Regions from separate parts of the Pseudalkalibacillus sp. JSM 102089 genome, predicted to be linked through region 3. Evidence: riboswitches for the same ligand, from Rfam matches in the RefSeq annotation. Region 3 holds a riboswitch; each other region holds the start of a gene.
The links. Region 3 has a riboswitch for S-adenosylmethionine ahead of ABVF21_RS17435 (methionine ABC transporter ATP-binding protein). Riboswitches for the same ligand answer to the same signal wherever they lie in the genome.
Positions count from the first base shown of each region.

Region 1: linked by a shared signal. The riboswitch ahead of mtnK (S-methyl-5-thioribose kinase) and the one ahead of ABVF21_RS17435 (methionine ABC transporter ATP-binding protein) in region 3 are both predicted to bind S-adenosylmethionine.
Region 2: linked by a shared signal. The riboswitch ahead of ABVF21_RS14235 (assimilatory sulfite reductase (NADPH) flavoprotein subunit) and the one ahead of ABVF21_RS17435 (methionine ABC transporter ATP-binding protein) in region 3 are both predicted to bind S-adenosylmethionine.
Region 4: linked by a shared signal. The riboswitch ahead of ABVF21_RS05475 (MetQ/NlpA family ABC transporter substrate-binding protein) and the one ahead of ABVF21_RS17435 (methionine ABC transporter ATP-binding protein) in region 3 are both predicted to bind S-adenosylmethionine.

Region 1 is NZ_JBEWYW010000012.1:72,501-78,236, reverse strand. It holds gene ABVF21_RS19445 (pyridoxal phosphate-dependent aminotransferase) at 1-923, opposite strand, end outside; gene ABVF21_RS19440 (carbon-nitrogen family hydrolase) at 1,032-1,814, shown strand; SAM riboswitch class I at 1,901-2,035, shown strand; gene mtnK (S-methyl-5-thioribose kinase) at 2,150-3,361, shown strand; gene mtnA (S-methyl-5-thioribose-1-phosphate isomerase) at 3,362-4,426, shown strand; gene ABVF21_RS19425 (sugar ABC transporter substrate-binding protein) at 4,423-5,556, shown strand; gene ABVF21_RS19420 (sugar ABC transporter ATP-binding protein) at 5,553-5,736, shown strand, end outside.
Region 2 is NZ_JBEWYW010000006.1:78,056-83,791, reverse strand. It holds gene ABVF21_RS14250 (MBL fold metallo-hydrolase) at 1-399, shown strand, start outside; gene ABVF21_RS14245 (ABC transporter ATP-binding protein) at 446-1,264, shown strand; gene ABVF21_RS14240 (hypothetical protein) at 1,483-1,698, shown strand; SAM riboswitch class I at 1,858-1,969, shown strand; gene ABVF21_RS14235 (assimilatory sulfite reductase (NADPH) flavoprotein subunit) at 2,132-3,955, shown strand; gene cysI (assimilatory sulfite reductase (NADPH) hemoprotein subunit) at 3,980-5,689, shown strand.
Region 3 is NZ_JBEWYW010000009.1:70,389-76,124, forward strand. It holds gene leuD (3-isopropylmalate dehydratase small subunit) at 1-504, shown strand, start outside; gene ilvA (threonine ammonia-lyase) at 501-1,511, shown strand; SAM riboswitch class I at 1,644-1,753, shown strand; gene ABVF21_RS17435 (methionine ABC transporter ATP-binding protein) at 1,933-2,955, shown strand; gene ABVF21_RS17440 (methionine ABC transporter permease) at 2,948-3,616, shown strand; gene ABVF21_RS17445 (MetQ/NlpA family ABC transporter substrate-binding protein) at 3,640-4,479, shown strand; gene ABVF21_RS17450 (L-lactate dehydrogenase) at 4,531-5,481, opposite strand; gene ABVF21_RS17455 (carboxymuconolactone decarboxylase family protein) at 5,733-5,736, shown strand, end outside.
Region 4 is NZ_JBEWYW010000002.1:151,684-157,419, forward strand. It holds gene ABVF21_RS05460 (iron-containing alcohol dehydrogenase family protein) at 1-562, opposite strand, end outside; gene ABVF21_RS05465 (methionine ABC transporter permease) at 663-1,337, opposite strand; gene ABVF21_RS05470 (methionine ABC transporter ATP-binding protein) at 1,327-2,361, opposite strand; gene ABVF21_RS05475 (MetQ/NlpA family ABC transporter substrate-binding protein) at 2,383-3,189, opposite strand; SAM riboswitch class I at 3,360-3,468, opposite strand; gene ABVF21_RS05480 (S9 family peptidase) at 3,578-5,572, opposite strand.

The DNA of each region.
Region 1 (5,736 bases), on a different contig from region 3:
ATCAAAACATTCCGTCTAGATTCATACGTTTGGCGAAGATCCTCAACACATTTCTGTGAACCTAGTAAAGCTTCTGCAGCTGCTTCTTGCACTGCACTAAACAAACTAACGTAGAAATGATCCTGAAGCAGGTTGATGCTTTCCACTACAGATGGGTTTCCGACAGCGAACCCAACACGCCATCCTGCCATATTATACGTTTTGGAAAGAGTATAAATCTCAATCCCCACATCTTTAGCACCTTCTGTTTCTAAAAAGCTTTGAGGACGCTCTCCATCGAATCCGATTGCTCCATAAGCAAAATCATGAACGACACAGATGTCATTGACATCCGCAAACCTAACCGTTTCATCAAAAAAACTTTTCGTTGCTACAGCAGCGGTAGGATTGTTTGGATAATTTAAGAACATGAGCTTCGCTTTTGCAAGAGCACCCTCAGGGATCGCGCTATAATCTGGCAGAAAATCATTTTCTTCAAGTAACGGCATCATTTGCATATCCGCTTCAGCCATTGCTACTCCAGACCAGTAATCAGGGTATCCAGGATCCGGAACAAGTGCCACATCACTTTTATTTAACAAACATTGACTCACTTCTACAAGGCCCGCTTTTCCACCAAATAGGACGGCCACCTCCTTCTCTGGATCAAGCTCAACACCAAACTCTCGCTTATAGAAATCAGCCGCGGCTTGTTTCAGAAAGGGCTGTCCCCTAAATGGCGGATACTTGTGGTATGCAGGGTTTTCAGCTGCCTGCTGCAAAGACTCGATAATATGAGCAGGCGTCGGCTGATCAGGGTTTCCTTGTCCAAGGTTAATAATGTCATATCCCGCCTCTACATAACGGTTCACTTTTCCAGCAAGCTTCGCAAAGAATTGTTCTGGTAAACGTTTAAGTGCATCTGAAGTTTGAAATTGTTTCAAATGGAATCACATCCTGTTAAAATTTTCGAGAAATTCTAATAAGTTATGTTATCTTGGATACACAACCATGTAAAGGTCAACTTCTAAACATGTAAGGAGGACAACTCAATGAAAAACCTTGCCCTGTTGCAATTTGATATTGCTTTCGGCAATCCAGAAAAGAATTTCTCTAAAGTTGAAGAGCTTGTTTCTAAGGCGGTGAGTGACAAACCAGATATCATCGTTTTACCAGAATTGTGGTCCACAGGTTATGATTTATCTCGCCTTGATGAAATTGGAGATACTGATGCAGAAAAGTCGATTGCTTTTCTATCTCGCCTCGCCAAAAAGAACGACGTAAATATTGTTGGGGGCTCCATCGCTAAGCATCATAACGGCGAAGTAACGAACACCATGCTTGTGTTCAATCGAGATGGGCAGCTCGTTCATGAGTATAGCAAAGCGCACCTGTTTCGTTTGATGAATGAAGAGAAGTTCCTCGTTTCTGGAAATGAAAAAAGTCATTTTACACTTGAAGAACTCCCATGCGCTGGGTTCATTTGTTATGATATTCGCTTTCCTGAGTGGCTTCGCCTTCATGCAGTTGAAGGTGCCCAAGTTTTGTTCGTACCAGCAGAATGGCCAAAGCAACGCACCGATCATTGGCGAGCATTACTTATCAGTCGCGCGATTGAAAATCAGTGCTACGTGATTGCCTGTAATCGTGTCGGGGCAGATCCTGATAATGCGTTTGGAGGACACTCATTGATCATTGATCCGTGGGGAACAATTATCGCAGAAGCAGGAGAAGAAGAAGTTATTTTAACAGGTTCTATTGACGAAGAGGAAATGTCATCGATCCGGAATCGCATTCCTATCTTTGAAGATCGACGTCCAGATATTTATAAATAATATTCAAAATATTATTGACAAACACGTTCCTTTCTCTGTAACATACATTTCAAGCGAAAAAATTGTAAAATAATTTCATAAACTTTCTCTTATCAAGAGCAGGCTGAGGGATTTGGCCCTATGACGCCCAGCAACCGACCTATTTTTAAGTCCAGATTAAGATGGCTTAAATGGCACGGTGCTACTTCCAACAGGATGATATTCATTCTGGAAGATAAGAGGTGTGAAGTATCTCTATCTTCAAGCCTCTTTCTTCGGAAAGAGGCTTTTTTTATGCCGAAATTCCGATGTTCATGCAATACATCAACCATAAATAGTTGAAAGGGGAATTTTACATGGGTATTCAGATCACTTCAGGGTACACACCGTTTACAACAGAAACCGTAGTGCAATTTTTAGAGTATCACAAGCTTTTGGATCGCACCGCTCCCGTTCATGTAAAGGAAATTGGCGATGGCAACTTAAATTATGTCTTTCATGTTCAACACAAGAAAACAGGACAATCCTGGATCGTCAAACAAGCCTTGCCTTATGCCAAAGTCGTTGGCGAATCCTGGCCGCTTACACTTGATCGATCCAGAATTGAAAGCGAGGCACTCAAGCAAGCTCACGCGCTCGTTCCTGACTTTTCTCCGATCGTTTATTTGCATGACTCGGAAAAAGCCGCAACGGTTATGGAAGATTTATCAACTTACACTATTTTAAGAAAAGGACTTATTGAAGGTCGTATATATCCTGAGCTTGCAAGAAACGTCGGTACCTATCTCGCTCATACACTCTTTTTCACTTCTGATTACGGTCTTGGTTCAGCAAATAAGAAAGAGCTTGCCAAACGGTTTAGTAATCCAGACTTATGTGGCATAACAGAAAGCCTCGTATTTTCAGATCCTTTCTACAATGCCGAAAGCAATGCCTTTACAGAAGAGCTTCGAGCAGATGTTGAATCGCTGTGGGAAGATGACGATTTCCTCACTGAAGTTGCCTCCCTCAAACACTCTTTTTTAACAAAAGGAGAAGCTTTGATACACGGGGACTTACATACAGGTAGCCTGTTTGTTACGGAAAGTTCAACTAAAATAATCGACCCAGAATTTGCTTTCTATGGCCCAGCTGGTTTTGATGTCGGTGCTTTTATCGCCAATATTGCGCTTAGTATCCTGTCGCAGGAGGCACATAGGTCAGAAGAAGAGAAAGAAGGATACCTCGCTTATTTATTTGGCGTCACTACTGAGGTTTGGAACGTATTCGAATCTACTTTCCGATCATTATGGGCCGACCATCTCTCAGAAGATAATCGTTATTCAAGAGGATACCTAGACGCTCTTCTACAATCTATTTTTGTCGATAGCATTGGATTTTCCGGCTGTAAGATCATCCGAAGAACGATTGGACTTGCTCATGTAGAAGAGATCGAGACGATCACTGATCCAAAAGTAAAACTCGCTGTGGAAAAAAAGGCGCTTACCCTTGGAAAAAAACTTATTTTAGACCGAAAAAGCATCACTTCGATTGAACAATACATTAAAGCCATCAAGGAGGTCATTTAAATGACTGTCATCTCATCACTCCAATGGAAAGGTGATCATCTCTTACTGCTCGATCAACGGCAGCTTCCACAACAAGAGATCTACCTTAAGCAAACGGCAATCGAGGATGTCTGGAATAGCATTTCTGCCCTTGTTGTCCGCGGAGCACCAGCCATTGGAATCGCCGCAGCGTATGGTCTTGTTCTTTGGAGTCAGCATGTCCAAACAAACGAAGCAACAGCGTTTAAGACAGCGCTAGTCAACCAAGGGAAATATCTTGCCTCCTCTCGTCCCACTGCAGTAAATCTCTCTTGGGCGATTGATCGCATCATCCGAGCTAGCTTTTCCTTACCGACAGTGAAAAAAATGAAAGAAGCGATTCTGCACGAAGCACTTACCATCCATAAAGAGGATGAGCTTGTCTGTCAGCGGATTGGAGAACATGGTCTGAAGCTATTAAATGATGGGGATACCATCCTCACACATTGCAATGCAGGTGGGATCGCAACAGCAAAATACGGGACGGCTCTTGCGCCTCTCCATCTGGCAAAGGAAAACGGTCTCTCCATCTCCGCAATTGCGACGGAAACCAGACCAGTTCTACAAGGTGCTCGATTAACCGCATGGGAGCTTGAGCGTGCTGGTATTGACGTTACGCTTATTACAGACAGTATGGTAGCTCACGTTTTAAAAACGAAGAAAATCGCTGCAGTTATAGTCGGTGCTGATCGGATTGCTGCAAATGGTGATACAGCTAACAAGATTGGTACGCTTGGCCTTGCCCATATCGCAAAAGCATATAACGTTCCTTTTTATGTTGCTGCACCCATCTCAACAATTGACTACTCGATCCCTAACGGAGAAGCGATTCCGATTGAGGAGCGAGATCCGAAAGAAATTACGCATTATAAAGGTGAACGTGTTGCAGCTGAGAACATTGATGTATTTAATCCTGCTTTTGATGTGACGCCAAATGAATTACTCAGCGGAATCATTACGGAGCACGGTATCGTTCGAACACCGTACGCTGAAAACCTTGCTCATCTTGCTTTGCCACACGCTAAAAACACGGAGGTACATTCATGAAACGCTTAGGACTTATTTTATCCATTCTTCTTCTCATCGTACTTGCTGCTTGTACTAATGAGCAAGATGCCGTAAGTACACCAGAAGCAAGCACAACGGAATCTAGTGAGACAACTTCAAACACAGGTGAAGAAGCGTCTAAAACTTCTTCAGACATTCCAAAAGAAGTTCAAAAACCTATCAAAATAGCAGCGATTATGCAAGCATCCCTCGGTACATTTTCTTCCCAGTACGTAAAAGGAGTTGAAGATCAGGTAGAAAAATTTGGCGGAAGCGTTCAAGTTTATAATGCTGATAATGACCTTTCCAAAATGGCTACACTCCTTGATACAGCCATCAACCAAAAAGTCGATGCGATCTTAATTGATCATGGCCGAGCAGATGCACTCGAAGCTGGAGTGAAAAAAGCTGTTGATAAAGGCATACCTGTCGTTGTGTTTGATAGCGATATTAACGTGCCAGGTGTAACAGTTATTGATCAAGATGATTATAGTCTTGCATGGAATACATTAAAAACGCTTGCTCAGGATTTAAATGGTGAAGGAAATATTGTCTATGTATGGGTGGGAGGATTCGCACCTATGGAGCGACGAAATGCGATTTATGAGGCGTTTCAGGAACGCTATCCAGAAATCAATGAAATCGCTAAGTTCGGGACCGCGAGTGCTAATACAGCTCTTGATACCCAAACCCAAATGGAAACTATTCTAAAACAATATCCAAACAAAGGTGATATTGATGCTGTATTTGCTCCATGGGATGAATTTGCGAAAGGCGCTACTCGTGCCATTGAACAAGCTGGTCGAGAAGAAATCAAAGTTTACGGCATCGATATGAGTGACGAAGATCTCCAAATGATGCAAAAAGATAATAGCCCATGGCTCTCATCTGCTGCTACTGATCCGGCGGAAGTAGGACGTGTTCAAGTACGTTTTGCTTATCAAAAAATTGCTGGAGAAGAAACGCCTGAGATTTTCTCACTTGATCCTCATCTTGTAAAACAATCTGATTTACCAGACAAAACCATTTCAATGAGTGAATTAGGCAATTACGTCGATGACTGGGGCTCTTCTGACGCAGCTATTTCTCCGTGGATGGAAAAATTAACGCAACAGGATGATAGCAAATGAGTGAGTTATCCATCCAAAATATTTCTAAATCATTCGGAAATATCCCTGTATTAAAAAACGTCTCCCTGACGATTCGTTCAGGCGAAGTGCACGCTCTGCTCGGTACGAATGGAGCTGGTAAAAGCACGCTTATGAAAATGGTTTGTGGAGACTATGAACGAGACAGCGGCTCTATTTTAC
Region 2 (5,736 bases), on a different contig from region 3:
GGTGGTGTCACATGTATTCTTAAGCCAGTTGGGGGCGATCACGCGGCTGATTCGGTTGTGATTTATGTGAGGGAAGAGAAAATCCTATTTCTTGGAGACTGCTTTTATCCTGATATTTTTTCAGAAAAAGTCAATTACACTGTTAACACAACAACTCGACTGCTTGATCAGTTAGAAAGCTTTGAGGCAGAATGGTTCATCTTATCACACGGGGAGGCAATATCTAAGGAGGATTTTAAGAACGAAGTGAACCTTTTACGTGCTGTTGCTTCTATTACTGAGGAGTGCGACGGTGATGTTACACGGATGCAAAAGTTGTATGAGCATAACGTTGGCAGAGACTCACACGAAGAGGAGCTTGAAGTGATTCAAGAATTTGCTAACGGGTATACGATGTAAAAAGCGCTAGTTGGAGTGACTTTCTTCAAAGAACGGAGTGAGATGTATGGCAATCATTCATGTAGAAAATGCTTATTACACACGTGAGAAACAGATGATTTTATCCGATATTTCTTTTTCGGTAGAGAAAGGACAGCATCAGGCCATTGTCGGATTAAATGGATCAGGTAAAACGACGCTACTTCAGTTAATTCACGGCTCGATCTGGCCCCTGCTTCGATATGATCCCATCGTTGAAGTATTAGGGCAGCGTCTTGGAAAAACTGATTTGAATGAACTTAGAAAATCTATTGGCTGGGTGAGCAACGCTTTCACTGAGCGTATTTCTCCCATGCAGGAAGTAACAGATGTTGTGATTAGCGGGAAGTTTGCCTCAGCTGGACTTTATGAGCAGGTGACAGAAGAGGATGAATCTCAAGCGATGAAGGTGATGCAAGAATGGGGGATTGCTCATTTACGCGGCAAACCTTTTCGAATTTGCTCTCAAGGAGAGAAGCAGAAAATCTTGATTGCAAGAGCGTTAATGGCTTCTCCAAAGCTTCTTATTCTAGATGAACCGTGCAACGGACTGGATCTGTATTCACGCGAACAGTTATTAGCTCAGGTTGAACGACTTGGAAAGAAGAAAGAGGGTCCAACCATATTGTATATCACTCATCATATTGAAGAGATTTGTCCCGTATTCACTCACGCTATGATTATGGAAAATGGTCGAATTGCAGTGAATGGCAAGAAGAAAGATGTGTTAACAGCTGAACATCTTAGTAAAAGTATGGGCGTCCCTTTAGAAGTGACGTGGAACAGAGAGCGGCCTTGGGTTCAGGTGATTTCAAATGAGATGAAGCCAGCTTATCCATCTACATAAGGACCGTGTATCTCAAGAAATGTCCAAATTCAATCATTGTCAAAAGGAGGAATGTATTGAAGGATTTTGATTCGCTAACGCATAAAGAAATCGCGATTCGATATACGGTATTGACGCTATTTTTATCGTCTACGATTTTTATAGTGGATTATGACCTTTCACTGTAGTCATATGTCATATGCATGCTGCTATCGATATTTGGTATTGCGGTGAACTTGTTGAAATGGAAACGTGGAAATAAAGTTAACGTCACATCTAAAGATCATGTCATTCGCTCCGGTGTTTTTTCTTTCATGGCTTTTCTCTTGTTGGTGCTGCCTTTTGACTACTCCGTTTGGTTGATGAATCTTATGATTCTATCTCTTGTCATGGCCAATACGATTGATTTCATGCGCATGCGGAATAGGATACTAGAGGGGCAACGTGAGGGATAAAAGACCTGAATCATTTGGATTATTTTTCATGAAGATTCCTGGTGTTATCGCCATTCAGTTAATTGAATGATGATAATTTTCTAATAATATATTGACTTTTATTCGAGCACGAGATAACATTTGAACCAATCATTGTCATTTACAATTTGATAGCAATATTTCTTATCAAGAGAGGTGGAGGGACTGGCCCTATGAAGCTTCGGCAACCGATGAGATGATTCTTCATCTCATACTGTGCCAAATCCAGCAGGTTTATCCTGAAAGATAAGAAGACTGGCTTCGTACTTACAAACCTTTCTTCTTATATTTTAGAAGAGAGGTTTTTTGTGTTGAATGGGTTAGGGGGAATGCAGACGAATTTATTTACGCTTAATTCCGAGTAAACTACTTTCATTACATTGAATTAAAAATGAGTATTGTGAGGTGGATTGTATTGCAGTTACAGGTTGTGAATAGCCCTTTTGACAAAGAACAAACGGAGCTTTTAAATCGTCTCTTACCAACATTAAATGAGACGCAGAAAATATGGCTGAGCGGATATCTTTCCGTACCAGGAAGCTCTGAAGCTGCGGCAGCTACTGAGACGGTTGCTCAAGGTGTTTCTGCTTCAGAAGCATTCTCGAAACAAGAAGCAAAAACACGTGAGCTTACGATTCTCTATGGCTCACATACTGGCAATTGTCAGTCACTAGCGGAATCTTTCTTTGAGCGATTGGAAAACGAGAAATACAGCGTTACCCTTTCATCGCTTGATGATTTTAAGCCAAAGTCACTTAAAAAAGTAGAAGATTTATTATTGATTACAAGCACCCACGGAGATGGCGATCCTCCTGATAATGCGTTAAGCTTCCATGACTTTGTTCAAAGTAAGAGAGCCCCTGAATTAGATGGTCTCAGATTCTCTGTCTTATCACTTGGTGATAGCTCCTATGAGTTTTTCTGCCAAACCGGGAAAGATTTTGACAAGCGCTTTGAAGAATTAGGTGCAACAAGGCTTTATCCTCGTGTAGATTGTGATCTTGATTTCGAAGAGCCGGCAGAAGAATGGTTCGAAGGCGTGACGGGAGTATTGAAAGAAGATCAGTCTACGAGAGAATCGACTTCTGAAACAAAACCTGATGAGTCGAGTCAGACGTATTCCAGAACTAATCCATTCAAAGCCGAAATTCTTGAGAATGTTAATTTAAATGGACGTGGATCGAATAAAGAAACGCGGCACATTGAGCTTGATCTTGAAGGATCGAACCTTGAATATGAGCCGGGTGATAGCCTTGGTATTTACCCGGAGAATGATACTGCTCTTGTCCGTCAGCTAATCGATGAAATGAACTGGAAGCGAGAAGAACAGGTTACGGTGAACAAACAGGGTGACGTTCAGCCACTTGAAGAAGCTTTAACGAAAACATATGAGATTACGAGTCTCACAAAGCCATTGCTCAAGAAGGTCGCAGAGCTGACATCAAGTTCTGAGCTTAAGCGCATGGTTGAAGCGGAAGGCGAAGAATTAAGAACATACCTTTACGGTAGAGATTTAATTGATTTGGTGAAGGACTACGGACCGTGGACCGTCTCGGTACAGGAGTTCGTAAACGTTCTGCGCAAAATTCCGGTTCGTCTTTATTCGATCGCAAGCAGTTCAAACGCAAATCCAGATGAAGTTCATCTCACAATTGGCGCACTAAGGTATGATGCACATGGTCGAACTCGTAAGGGCGTATGCTCTGGCCAATGCGCAGAGCGCTCACAAGCGGGGGATACACTCCCAGTATTTGTGCAGCGAAATCAAAACTTTAGACTTCCGGATCATCCTGACACCCCTATCATTATGATAGGCGCAGGCACTGGCATAGCGCCGTACCGGGCATTCTTACAAGAGCGAGAAGAAAGTGGCGCAAGTGGAGAAACGTGGCTATTCTTTGGTGAACAGCATTTTGTCACAGACTTTCTTTATCAAGTCGAATGGCAAAAATGGTTGAAAGATGGGGTGCTTTCGCGAATGGATGTCGCCTTTTCACGTGATACAGAGGAGAAAGTTTATGTTCAGCACCGCATGCTCGAGCGAAGTAAAGAACTATATGAGTGGCTTCAACAAGGTGCGCACGTCTATGTATGTGGAGATGAGAAGTATATGGCAAAAGACGTTCACGTGGCACTTGTTAATATTTTAGAGCAACAGGGGAATTTCAGTGAGTCAGAAGCAGAAGCTTATCTTGCAGATCTACGAAACGCGAAACGCTACCAGCGCGATGTGTACTAAGCGCATCAGGGAAGGAGATTGGTCATGTCGAATAAGACGGTAACAGAAGACGGCAAACCGAGTGAAATGGAGAAGATTAAAGACGAAAGTGATTACTTACGCGGCTCGCTTGTGAAAAGCTTTGCGGATCCCATCACCGCTTCCATCCCAGACGCAGATACTAAACTATTAAAATTTCATGGGAGCTATATGCAGGACGATCGCGATATTCGTCAAGAGCGAAAACAGCAGAAGCTTGAACCAGCTTATCAGTTTATGGTTCGAGTGCGACTACCTGGTGGAGTAGCTACGCCAGAACAATGGCTAGTAATGGATGATCTTGCGAATCAATACGGAAATGGAACGCTAAAGCTAACAACGCGCCAAACGTTCCAGATGCATGGGATTCTGAAGTGGAATATGAAGAAAAGCATTCAGGCGATGGACCGAGTTCTCATGGATTCTCTTGCGGCATGTGGTGACGTGAATCGTAATGTGATGTGTAATGCCAATCCATATCAATCGGATATTCATGCCGAGGTGCATGGATGGACACGGAAGCTAAGCGATGATCTTCTACCGAGAACGAGAGCGTACCATGAAATCTGGTTAGACGAAGAAAAAGTACTTGATCGAAAAGAAGAGGAAATTGAGCCAATGTATGGTCCGCATTACTTGCCGAGAAAGTTTAAAATCGGTGTCGCTGTTCCACCATCAAACGACGTGGATATTTTCTCACAGGATCTGGGGTTTATTGCAATTCTTGAAGATGGCAAGCTACAAGGATTTAATGTCGCAGTAGGCGGCGGTATGGGAATGACGCATGGGGACACAAATACGTATCCTCAACTGTCCCGAATCATTGGTTTCTGTACACCTGAAAAGATTGTTGATGTTGCTGAGAAAATCATTACAATTCAGCGGGATTATGGCAATCGCTCAGAGCGGAAGAACGCTCGCTTCAAATATACGATCGATCGAAGAGGACTCGACTGGGTTCGGAACGAATTGAATAATAGACTGGGTTATGAACTAGAAGAAGCTCGTTCTTATCATTTCGATCATAATGGTGATCGCTATGGATGGGTAAAGGGTGATGGCAAGTGGCATTTAACGCTCTTTATCCAAAATGGTCGTATTGTGGATTTAGAAGATTATCAGATTATGACAGGACTTCGGGAGATCGCAAAGGTTCACGAAGGGGATTTCAGACTAACGCCGAACCAGAATCTCATCATAGCGAATGTATCAGAGGAGAAGAAAGCAGAGATTGATGAACTTGTGGCAACATATGGTTTAACAGATGGAAAACAGAATTCAGCACTGCGCCGTAATTCGATGGCCTGCGTGGCGTTCCCCACATGCGGCCTAGCGATGGCAGAAGCAGAGCGTTATCTACCTTCTCTCATTGATAAGATTGAAGAGATCGTGGATGAAGCGGGACTGAGAGAAGAAGAAATCGTGATCCGCATGTCCGGTTGTCCAAATAGCTGCTCACGCCCTACGCTTGGGGAGATTGCCTTTATTGGGAAAGCACCTGGTAAGTACAATATGTACATGGGAGCAGGGTTTGTTGGGGATCGTCTCAGCAAGCTTTATAAAGAAAACATTGGCGAAGAAGAAATTCTTGCGTCATTAAAACCGATTCTATTTAACTATGCGAAAGAAAAAGAGGAGCATGAGCATTTCGGTGATTATGTGATTCGAGCAGGATATGTGGAAGAAGTGCGATCAGGACTTGATTTTCATAGCTAGTTATGACGAAATGAAGCCCGAAGTTCATCACGTGTGAACTTTGGGTT
Region 3 (5,736 bases):
TTAAAGAGAATTGAACGGCAAGGCTTTGGTCAGTTTCTTTTTTACAATTGGCGGTTTGATGATGATGGTCATCCGCGTGAAGATTTTAATTTGAACGAACAACAATACCAGCATGCTTCTATTCTAGTGTCGGGTAAAAACTTTGGGTGTGGTTCATCAAGAGAACATGCTCCATGGGCCCTTCTGGATTATGGGTTTCGAATTGTCATTGCGACAAGCTTTGCTGATATCTTTTATAACAACTGTGTAAAAAACGGTATACTTCCTATCGCTCTTGATCAAGAAACGATCTCGGAGCTTTTTCAAAAAGCGAAGGATGGATACGAACTTAGCGTAGACCTAAGTAAACAGCAAGTAATTGATGGAGAAGGACTAAATGCGTCGTTCGAGATCGATCCTTATTGGAAAGAAATGCTGTTAAATGGATGGGATGAAGTATCTCGAACTTTATCTCTCGAAGATAAAATTAAATTATATGAAGAAAAACAACTTGTAGGAGAGTGAATGACGTTGGGAATTACCAGGAGAAATATAACGTTCATGTCGTAAAAGCAATGGAGAATTTGCTGGAAGCCGTCCACAGGACCCCGCTTCAGCAGTCGACAACGCTTAATGATTATACAAATAGAGATGTCTTCATGAAGATGGAAAACCTTCAACGAACGGGTTCCTTCAAACTTCGAGGTGCTTATAACAAAGTTGCGTCGCTAACGGATATTGAGGCAGCGCGAGGGATTGTTGCTGCATCGGCTGGAAACCATGCTCAGGGAGTGGCGCTTTCTGCTAGAGAGCGTGGAATTAAAGCTAAGATTTATATGCCCGTCCATACACCGACAAGCAAAATTGATGCGACGCGATCTTATGGAGCAGAGGTTGTTCTTGAAGGAGAATCGTATAACGAAGCGTTTAGTGGAGCGGATCGTGAGCGTGTTGAGAAAGGGGCCACATTCGTTCATGCTTTCGATGATCCTGAAGTAATGGCAGGACAGGGAACGGTTGCACTCGAAATGATGCAACAGTGTCCTGACTTAGATGCGATTCTCGTGCCTGTTGGAGGTGGAGGATTGTTAGCTGGAATGGCGATGGCGATTAAGTCGTTCTTTCCTCACGTGAAAATCATCGGGGTCCAGGCTTCTGAAGCATCTGCGACATGGAATCGATTTAAAGGTACTGGTCCTCTTGTCCTTCAATCTGTCAAATCGATTGCAGACGGTATTTCTGTGAAAGAAGCTGGAAAATTAACCTTTCCAATTATTGAAGAGCTTGTTGATGATATGCTAACCGTGTCAGAAGAAGAAATTGCTGCAGCGATTGTCTTTATGCTTGAAAGACACAAAACACTTGTAGAAGGTGCAGGTGCTGCATCGGTAGCTGCTGTCTTATGCAAGTCTAATCGTTTAGAAGGTAAGAGAATTGGTGTTGTTGTTAGTGGAGGGAATGCGGATCTTGCGAAAATATCCCTTTATAAACAACTTTCTCAACGAGCGAAAACCATCAGGCGAATAAGCTGATGGTTTTCTAATGGGGTTCAACGTATATATTTTAGATTATTCCGACTTTTTGCTCAGTAATTGACACTCATAAAGTACCATGCTAGAATTCATTTAGCACTTAACCACAGTAAAGTAATAACAACTATATATCTCTTATTCAGAGAGGTGGAGGGACTGGCCCTATGAAGCCCGGCAACCGTCAAACGACTCGTTTGAAAAGGTGCCAATTCCTGCAAAGCGATTGCTTTGAGAAATGAGAGGAAGACATCGATTTATCAAATGCCTTTCTGCTCAAAGCAGAAGGGCATTTTTTTACTTTACTATACAAAGTGATAAGCGAATTAGGTTTCTAAGTGCATAGAAATAAAGAACAAAGGCATGGGACTTAAGTCCTGTTTCAGGTAGCTGATCATGCAAATGCATAAAGGATGTGAGACATGTGATTGAGCTTAAAGGCATTAATAAGACCTTCTTTTCGAAATCCGGGAAGGTGGAAGCCGTTAAGGATGTTAACCTTGAAGTCAAAAAAGGCGAAATATTTGGTGTTATTGGCTACAGTGGTGCTGGGAAAAGTACGCTAATTCGAATGCTTAACCTTCTTGAGAGACCTACTGATGGGACAGTCACAGTGGCTGGTAATAATCTATCTTCTCTTAAGGGAAAAGATCTTCGTGCAGCAAGACAGGAAATTGGAATGATTTTCCAGCATTTTAATATTCTCTGGTCAAGAACGGTACGTGATAACATCGCGTTCCCTCTTGAAATATCAGGTGTTCCGAAAGAAAAGAGAATGAAGCGTGTTGATGAATTAATTAAACTTGTTGGACTCGAAGGTAGAGAAGGAGCTTATCCTTCACAACTAAGTGGTGGACAAAAGCAGCGAGTGGGTATTGCGAGAGCACTTGCTAATAATCCAAAGGTTTTGCTTTGTGATGAAGCTACTTCTGCTTTAGATCCTAAAACGACGGATAGCATTCTGGAACTTCTGACTGAAATTAATCACAAGCTTGGCCTTACGATTGTCCTTATCACGCATGAAATGCACGTCATACGAAAAATTTGCCATCGTGTAGCCGTGATGGAGAATGGACGAGTAGTGGAGAATGGTTCTGTCCTTGAAGTTTTCCACCATCCGCAGGAAGAGATTACGAAAGACTTTGTTAATCAGCTAAGCGAGCCTGAAGAAATGAAGGAATCGATTGCACATCTGGCAACGAGTCAGGATGGAGAACTTGTTCAGTTTACCTTTGTGAAAGGAAAAACAGGTTCACCACTTGTGACAGAGTTGATTCGTAAATTTGATGTAGAAGTCAACATTATTCAAGGGAAGATTTCTCATACACAGGATGGTCCTTATGGAAAACTTTCTGTGTTCCTTAAAGGGGAACCAGCTGTGGTAGAAATGGCCTTGAATTATGTGCAAGCCCAAGGTGTTAAAGCGGAGGTGATTACGAATGACTGAATCGTTATTTCCTAACGTCAGGTGGGAATCTATGTGGGAAGCCACTCTACAAACAGCGTACATGACGGCAATTTCGGTGCTGGCAACGTTTATTCTCGGAATCCTCCTTGGATTATTGTTGTTTCTAACAGGTAGAGGGAACATATGGGAAAACAAATTTGTGAATAGTATTATTGCCGGAGTCGTGAACTTATTTCGCTCCATACCATTTATTATTTTGATTATCTTGCTTATCCCTCTTTCGGTTTACATTATAGGGACAATGCTAGGTGCTAATGCTGCCCTTCCAGCCCTTATTGCAGGAGCGGCGCCATTTTATGCGAGAATGGTTGAAATTGCTTTACGTGAAGTGGATAAAGGGGTCATTGAAGCTTCTCAGTCAATGGGAGCATCCAATGGTTCGATTATTTTTAAAGTGCTTCTACCAGAAGCAATGCCAGCCCTTATTTCAGGGATTACTGTGACGGCGATAGCTCTTGTAAGCTACACCGCTATGGCTGGTGTCGTAGGCGCAGGGGGTCTCGGAAACCTCGCTTATCTTGAAGGTTTCCAACGGAACAATCCTGACGTGACACTTGTTGCAACAGTATTGATATTAGTAATTGTTGCGATTCTTCAGGTTTGTGGAGACGTTGCAACACGAGTAATAGATAAAAGATAATAAGGAGAAAAGGAGAGGTTATGATGAAAAAGTTTTTATCGCTAATAACAGTTCTTGCTCTTGCGGTTCTTGCTGCATGTGGCAACAATGGCGGAAACAGCGAAGGTTCTGGTGACGGTGGAGATTCGAAGAAAATCGTAGTAGGTGCATCAAACATTCCCCATGCTGAAATTCTTGAAGAAGCTAAGCCGATGTTAGAGGAAAAAGGAATAGAGCTTGAAATTAAAACATTCCAGGATTACATTCTACCTAATAAGACGCTTGCAAATGGTGAATTAGATGCAAACTACTTCCAAACAATACCTTATATGGACTTGCAAATGGAAGAAAACGATAATTATGACTTCGTGAACGCTGGAGGCATTCATATCGAGCCAATCGGTGTTTACTCTCAGGATTACAAGAGCTTAGATGAGCTTCCTGATGGTGCTCAAATCATAATGAGTAACTCTGTTTCTGACCATGGACGTATGCTGTCATTACTTGAAGCACAGGGCCTTATCACATTAAAAGAAGGTGTAAAGGCTTCAGATGCAACAGTTGAAGATATTGCTGAAAACCCTAAGAATATTGATTTCAAAACAGATGTTGAGGCTTCACTGCTTCCACAGATTTACCAGCAAGGTGAAGGTGATGCAGTGATGATCAATACAAACTATGCGATTGATGCAGGACTTAATCCTCAAGAGGATGCCATTGCACTTGAAAATTCAGACTCACCATATGTGAATGTGATTACAGTAAACAAAGGTGACGAAGACAATGAAGCGATCCAGGCGTTAGTAGAAGTTCTTCATTCTGATGAAATTCAAAGCTTTATTGAAGAAGAATACGATGGCGCTGTTGTACCAGTAGACAAATAAGAAAGAAAAAAGGTTCTCCGTCATTTCGCGGAGAACCTTTTTTTACTCATTTTAATGTTGGAAAACTGGCTTCATCGCTTCTTTTAACGTTTTTGCAGAATGGTGCAATTGATCTAGCTCGGTTTGATCAAGGTCAAGTTCAATAATTTCACGAATGCCGTTGTTATTCACAATTGCGGGAACTCCGATATACAAATCATCTAAACCATACTCGCCTTCAAGTAACGTAGAGATGGTAAGAATAGAGTTTTCATTTCGTATAATCGCTCTTGTTAACCGTACGAGGCCCATTGCGATACCGTAGTATGTTGCTCCCTTACGATTAATGATATGATAAGCAGCATCGCGAACATTGACGAAAAGCGCATCAAGATCTTCTTTAGCCTCTGGTCTATCTTTAATAAGAGACATGATTGGTCGACTACCGATTGTAGCATGACTCCAGACAGGAAGTTCAGTATCACCATGTTCTCCAAGAATATAACCATGTACATTTCTAGAATCTACATTGAAATAGTCGCTCAGTAAATAACGGAATCGTGCAGTATCGAGAATCGTACCTGAGCCGATAACCCGTTCTTTAGGCAAGCCTGAGAACTTCCATGTCGCATAAGTAAGTACGTCTACAGGATTCGTTGCAACGATAAAAATACCATCAAATCCGCTTCCCATAACGCTTGAAACGATTTTTTTAAAGATCGCTGTGTTTTTATCAATAAGGTCTAAGCGTGTTTCACCTGGTGCCTGATTTGCACCCGCTGCGATAACGACAATATCTGCGTCTTTGCAATCGGTATAGTCCCCCGCCCAAATTTTCATTGGAGCGCCAAAAGGAAGGCCGTGATTTAAGTCTCTTGCTTCCCCTTCCGCTTTTTCTTTATTTACATCGATAAGTACAAGTTCGTTTACTAGTTCTTGATTCAATAACGAGAAGGCATAGCTTGTCCCTACGAATCCAGTGCCAATTAATGCTACGCGCGTTGTTTTTCCTTCATACATCATCTTCACCTCTGCTAGTAGATATTGTCTTCATAAGCATCATACCGTATCCCTTTACTTATTATTGTGACATACATCACATGTAAACGCACTCATCCAAAAACAATTTAAAGAAAATGATGGATAGCTTTGTTACCCAATTCTCATACTAGTACGGATGATATCGAATAAAGGAGGCCTGTGTCTTGAAACAGGAACAGGAATTTAACAACTTCGCAGAAGCGGCGCTACATGATTATAAAGAAGGATTAGGAATGT
Region 4 (5,736 bases), on a different contig from region 3:
AAGGCAGTTCCTCAATGAGTGCTCTCGCTTCATACCATTTGGCCAGCGTATCACCAATCCCCGCTTTCAAATAAGCGATTGGTGCCTGCACAAGAATTTCAGGTTCTACAAGAACAAGATATGTACTTCTTGGAAAAATAGTATACGTAATAAATTCTCCCTCATCTGAATACTTCACACTAAGCGGCGTCGTTGCAGCACAAGTAGACGCAAGAGTTGGCACAAGAGCCACATCTTTGTTCACTTCATTACCAACCGCTTTCGCTACATCCAGAACTTTTCCGCCGCCTACCCCAAGTATCAAATCGGCACCGTGAATTTTGGCTAATTCTGATTGCCTTGCAATTTCAGTTTCTGAACATTCACCACTGTACGTAGAATAAGCTACATGAAAGGCAGATAGATCCGGGAAATAATCTTGAGCCGCTGCCCACGATTGATGGCCAGAAATCACAAATACTTTTTGGAACTGCCCTTCTTGAAGTAACCGTGGTAATTCTTGAAGGATACCTGATCGACACTCATAATGTCCTGGCGTTGCTCTTACCTGAATTGATTCCATCTTTTCTTCCTCCTAAATCTGATGAACAAACTGATCATGAAGTTCATTTATTGAAGACACACCTGCTATAAACAATTGCACAATGAGATATCCTTTTAACTTAATCCTTCTTCAAACGAGCGGAGAGAACATTCCCGAACGATTGGAGTCCCTGAACAAGGACAATAAGGAGAAATACCGTAACGTACATCACATCGACTTCATATCGCAAATGACCGTATCGATAAGCGAGATCACCAAGTCCACCTGCTCCAACGAGCCCAGCCATTGCCGTTGCCCCAATCAGTCCAATTGTCGCAATCGTTAATCCAAGAACGATCGATGAACGAGACTCCCTTACAAGAACATGCCAGATAATGTGTCTCGTTTTTACCCCCATTGCTTCATAGGCTTCTACTACTCCACGATCGACCTCAAGAAGAGCAGACTCCATCAACCTTGCGATATAAGGCGCCGTAAAGACAACGAGCGGCACAATCACACCTTTTACTCCAATAGTTGTACCTGCAATCATTTTTGTAAAAGGTAAAATGAAAAACAGTAAAATGATAAATGGAATCGACCTGATCACGTTTATAGCCGCATTTAATATACGGAAAAGAACTTTATTTTCTAATGCTTTTTCAGCTCTAGTTAAAACAAGTAGCACACCAAGCGGGAGGCCAATCAACACTGAAATCAGTAGTGAGATCCCAACCATTTGAAATGTTTCAATAATCGCGTTCCAAATGTCTGCACCCCAAAGATCAATAAACTCCGATACCTTAGCTGACATGAGCTTCCACCTCCTGAACATAGCCTTCTACTACGACGCCACTTTCCTCTAAAAAGGCAACGGCCCGAGCCGTCTCTTCCGCTTCCCCATCTAAATGAACGACTAGCCTACCAAAAGGCTGATCCTTCAGTTGTGTAATGTTCCCTGCTAAAATGGACGGATACACGTCGAACTTCTTACTAACAAGCGCAAGAGCGGGACTACCTGATTTCTCCCCAATAAATGAAAGATTCACGATCTGACCACGCTCTTTCAATCGCGACACAAGCGACTCTGGAAGCTCATCCTGGAATAACGACTGAACAAATCGTTTGGCCGTCGTTGTAGTAGGCTTACTAAAGATATCGATCACTCGCCCCTGTTCAATCACCTTCCCGTTCTCCATCACAGCCACTTCATGACATATTTTCTGGACAACGTGCATTTCATGCGTAATGAGTAAAATCGTGATTCCAAAATCACGATTGATTTGTTCCAATAAAGATAGGATTGATTCTGTCGTATCTGGGTCAAGGGCACTCGTTGCCTCATCGCATAGTAGTACTTCAGGTTCATGAGCAAGCGCACGGGCAATCGCCACACGCTGCTTCTGACCGCCTGATAGCTGGGAAGGATAAGCATCCCGCTTATCCGATAACCCAACGATACCTAAATATTTATCAACTCGCGCTTCAATCTCTTTTTTACGAAGACCCGTAAGCTTCAGCGGGATGGCAATGTTTTGATACACAGTGCCTGTTTTCAACAAATTAAAAGACTGAAAAATCATCCCAATACGCTGTCTTGTTTTTTGAAGCTTTCCAGTAGACAAAGAAGTGAGCTCAATGTCATTGATAAATACCTTTCCATCTGTCGGTCGCTCCAGAAGATTCACCATTCGGACAAGCGTGCTCTTTCCTGCACCACTATAACCGATGACGCCATAGATGCTTCCTTTCTCAACTTCTATGGAAACATCATCAACCGCCTTCGTAATCCTCTCACCGCTTTTATACGTTTTCGTTATATTTTCTAATCGAATCATCGTGCTCACTCCTCTTTCGAATTACCAGGATGCAACTACAGAACCGTTAAATTCGTCCTGGATAAATTGCTTCACTTCATCTGATTGATAGTAGTTCACTAGCTTTTGAATACGTTCATCATCTTTGTTCTCTGTTTGTGTTGCAATCACGTTCACCCACGGGGAATCTTCTGGTTCCATTTCAAGCGAATCTTCTTTCGGTACGCGTCCACTTTCCATTGCAAAGTTCGTATTAATTGCTGCAATCGCAAGCTCACCGAGCTGTCTTGGAATTTGTGAAGCTTCTAATGGAACAAACTCGAGATTGTAAGGATTCTTCTCAATGTCTTTGATCGTTGCTTTAACACCAACGCCATCTTTCAACTCAATAATGCCAGCTTGCTCAAACAACATTAGCGCTCTCGGTTCGCCTGTTGAATGGTTAGGTAAGCCAACTTTGTCGCCTTCTTGCAATTCATCAAGACTCTTATATTTGTCAGAATAAATTCCCATTGGAAAAGTAATCGTAGTTGCTACCTTGGAAAGATCGAGTCCTCTTTCTTTTACATAATCATTCAAATAAGGTTCGTGCTGAAATACGTTCGCATCCAATTCTCCTTCATCAAGGGCTGTATTTGGCATCACATAATCATTAAACGCAATCACTTCAATCTCAAACCCGTCTTCCGCTGCGAGTTCCTTCACCTTATTCATCACATCTTCATGCGGACCAGCCGTTACCCCTACCTTCAGTGGGTCATCTTCTGAACCCCCAGAAGCCTCATTCCCTGAACAACCTGCCAAAAAGACTAAAATAAGTGCACCAAATAGATACAATGATTTCTTCATTTCTCAATCTCCTTTAAAATTCATATAGTAATATAAAGCGTTTCAGCACTAAAACATAAAAGCGAAAAAGTACTTCGACCTGCTAAAATCCCCTCCCAATAAAAAAAACTCCCTCTGTAAAGTACAGAGAGAGTAGTATCATTTCATCATTATCAGCAGTGCTGAACTCTCTCTCATCTTTCAAACGATTGCTCGTTTGCTGGAATTAGCACCTTTCTCACGAACTGAGATGGTTGCTGGGCGTCACAGGGCCAGTCCCTCTGCCACTCTTGATAAGAGTTTTCAATATTATTTAACTATTTTCAATAGTATAGTATCTTTCTCGAAGGGCGTCAAGGGAAGATCTCAAAAAGTGCCTGTCACCGCCCGATATTTGTCGAAAGATTTCTTATTGCCTTCCTTCTAGGTAATTGTCGAACCAGTTTCCTAGATGCTTAAGTCGTTCCACTCGTAGTTCTGGATGACCGCTTCTTGATAAATTATGATCAGAATCTGGGAATCTTACAAACATCGTTTCCTTCCCACGATGCTTTAAAGCCACATATAACTGCTCTCCTTGCTCAATAGGGCACCTATAATCATTTTCGCTATGAAGAATTAAAAGTGGGGTTTCGATTTGGTCCACATACTTAAGCGGTGAATGATGCCATAGCTTAGCAGGGTTTTCATCTAAATCACTTCCAACTTCCCACTTTGTGAAAAAGTATCCGATGTCACTAACACCATAGAAACTTTGCCAATTCGAAATGGAGCGCTGGGTAACCGCTGCTTTAAATCGATCGGTTTTCCCAACAATCCAGTTCGTCATAAAGCCACCGTAGCTGCCTCCCGTCACGAAAAGTTGAGCTTCATCAATAAAGGAATACTTGTCCAACGCGACATCAACACCCGCCATCAAATCCTCATAATCACCTCCACCATAATCTCCTCGGCAGCCATTTACAAACTCTTGTCCATAACCCTGACTACCACGTGGATTCGTATAAAGGACAACATATCCTTTTGCTGCAAGAAGCTGAAATTCGTGCATAAATGAATTACCATACATCATATGCGGTCCACCGTGAATTTCAAGAATAAGAGGATATCCCTCACCTTCCTGATAATCATTTGGTTTCATGAGCCAGGCCTGAATCTCCAAACCGTCTTTCCCAGCGTATGTAAACATTTCTGGTGTCGAGAGCTCCAAGCTTTCGAGAACGTCAGCATTTGATTGAGACAAACACTGTTCATTTACTCGATCGCCATGAAACGAAAGCGTATAAATATCGCCAATGTTAAGTGGATCGCTAATTGCAACAGCCGCTTCATTCGCGCCTGGCAAGTAGTGAAACGCGTAATGGTGCCTGTCACCACCCGTTATTTGTCGAACCGTGCAATCTTCTCCGACAAAATAAACACCAGTGTTTCCTTCTTTACTAGCAAGAAAATAGAGTCCATCTCCATTTTGGCTCCACATCGCACCAGGAGAAGCGCCGCCCCAGTGCATATCTGAAATCAATACATCCGAACACTCTAAATCCACATCCTCTGTTAAACAAGTAAACTCTTTTTTCGCTATATCAACAGTCCAGATTTTATTTAACGTAGCTCCTTCATGCTCAAAGTTATGCCCAATGAATGAGAGCTTCTTCCCATCTGGTGACCAGTTCGGCGTGCTAAAGCTCCCACCTTCACGATTTAACTGCTCAGGCTCTGATCCTTCATTCAGACCCTGAATAAAGATGTCGGCTCGCATGTAGGACCCCTGTTCTTCACATCGATCTCTCACATATACAATGGATTGTCCATCCGGTGACCAGTTAGGGCTAGAATGATTAAATGGTGCATCTGTAAGCCATTCTATTCTCTTTTCACCTGAGGTTACCTCGATCAAGACAACTTGCAAAAAGTTATTGTCAAGAAAACCACTCCCGTCTGCTTTATACTGTAAGTCAGTCACAACGAGAGGCTTACGTCCTTCTTCTTTCTCTTTTGTATCCTTACTTAAAACAAGTAGCGAAGAACCATCGGGTTTCCAAACAGGAGCGGAAACACCACTTTTTAAATCAGATAGTTGTCGCGCTTCGCCACCATCAGTTGAGATAAGCCATATTTGATTTTCTCCTGATCGATTCGAAACGAAAGCAATCGTCTTCCCATCAGACGACCAGCGCGGAGAGTGATCTTTTTTCTCCCCAGAAGCATATGTCCAATCATGCTCAATTCCAGTATCGCGATTTACTATGACTAAATTTGAAGTATATTCTTTGTCCTCATTTATCACTTTCTTTACATAAACAACGTAGCTCCCATCAGGTGAAAGTTGGGGATCACCAACAAAAGTGAAATCATAAAGGCTTTCTTCCAAATTCTTTTGTTTCTTGTCACTTCCAATTTCCATCATCCACACTCCCTTTCTACATCTTCTCTACTTCCATTGAATAGGAAAAAACTCCTGCAGAGCGGGCAAATCTCCCTCTAAATCCATCTCTAATTCTGATTCTAACCATCCCTTCTAAAGTAAAGATCACTTCATCAAGTTTGTTAAAAAGGAGGAAACAACCA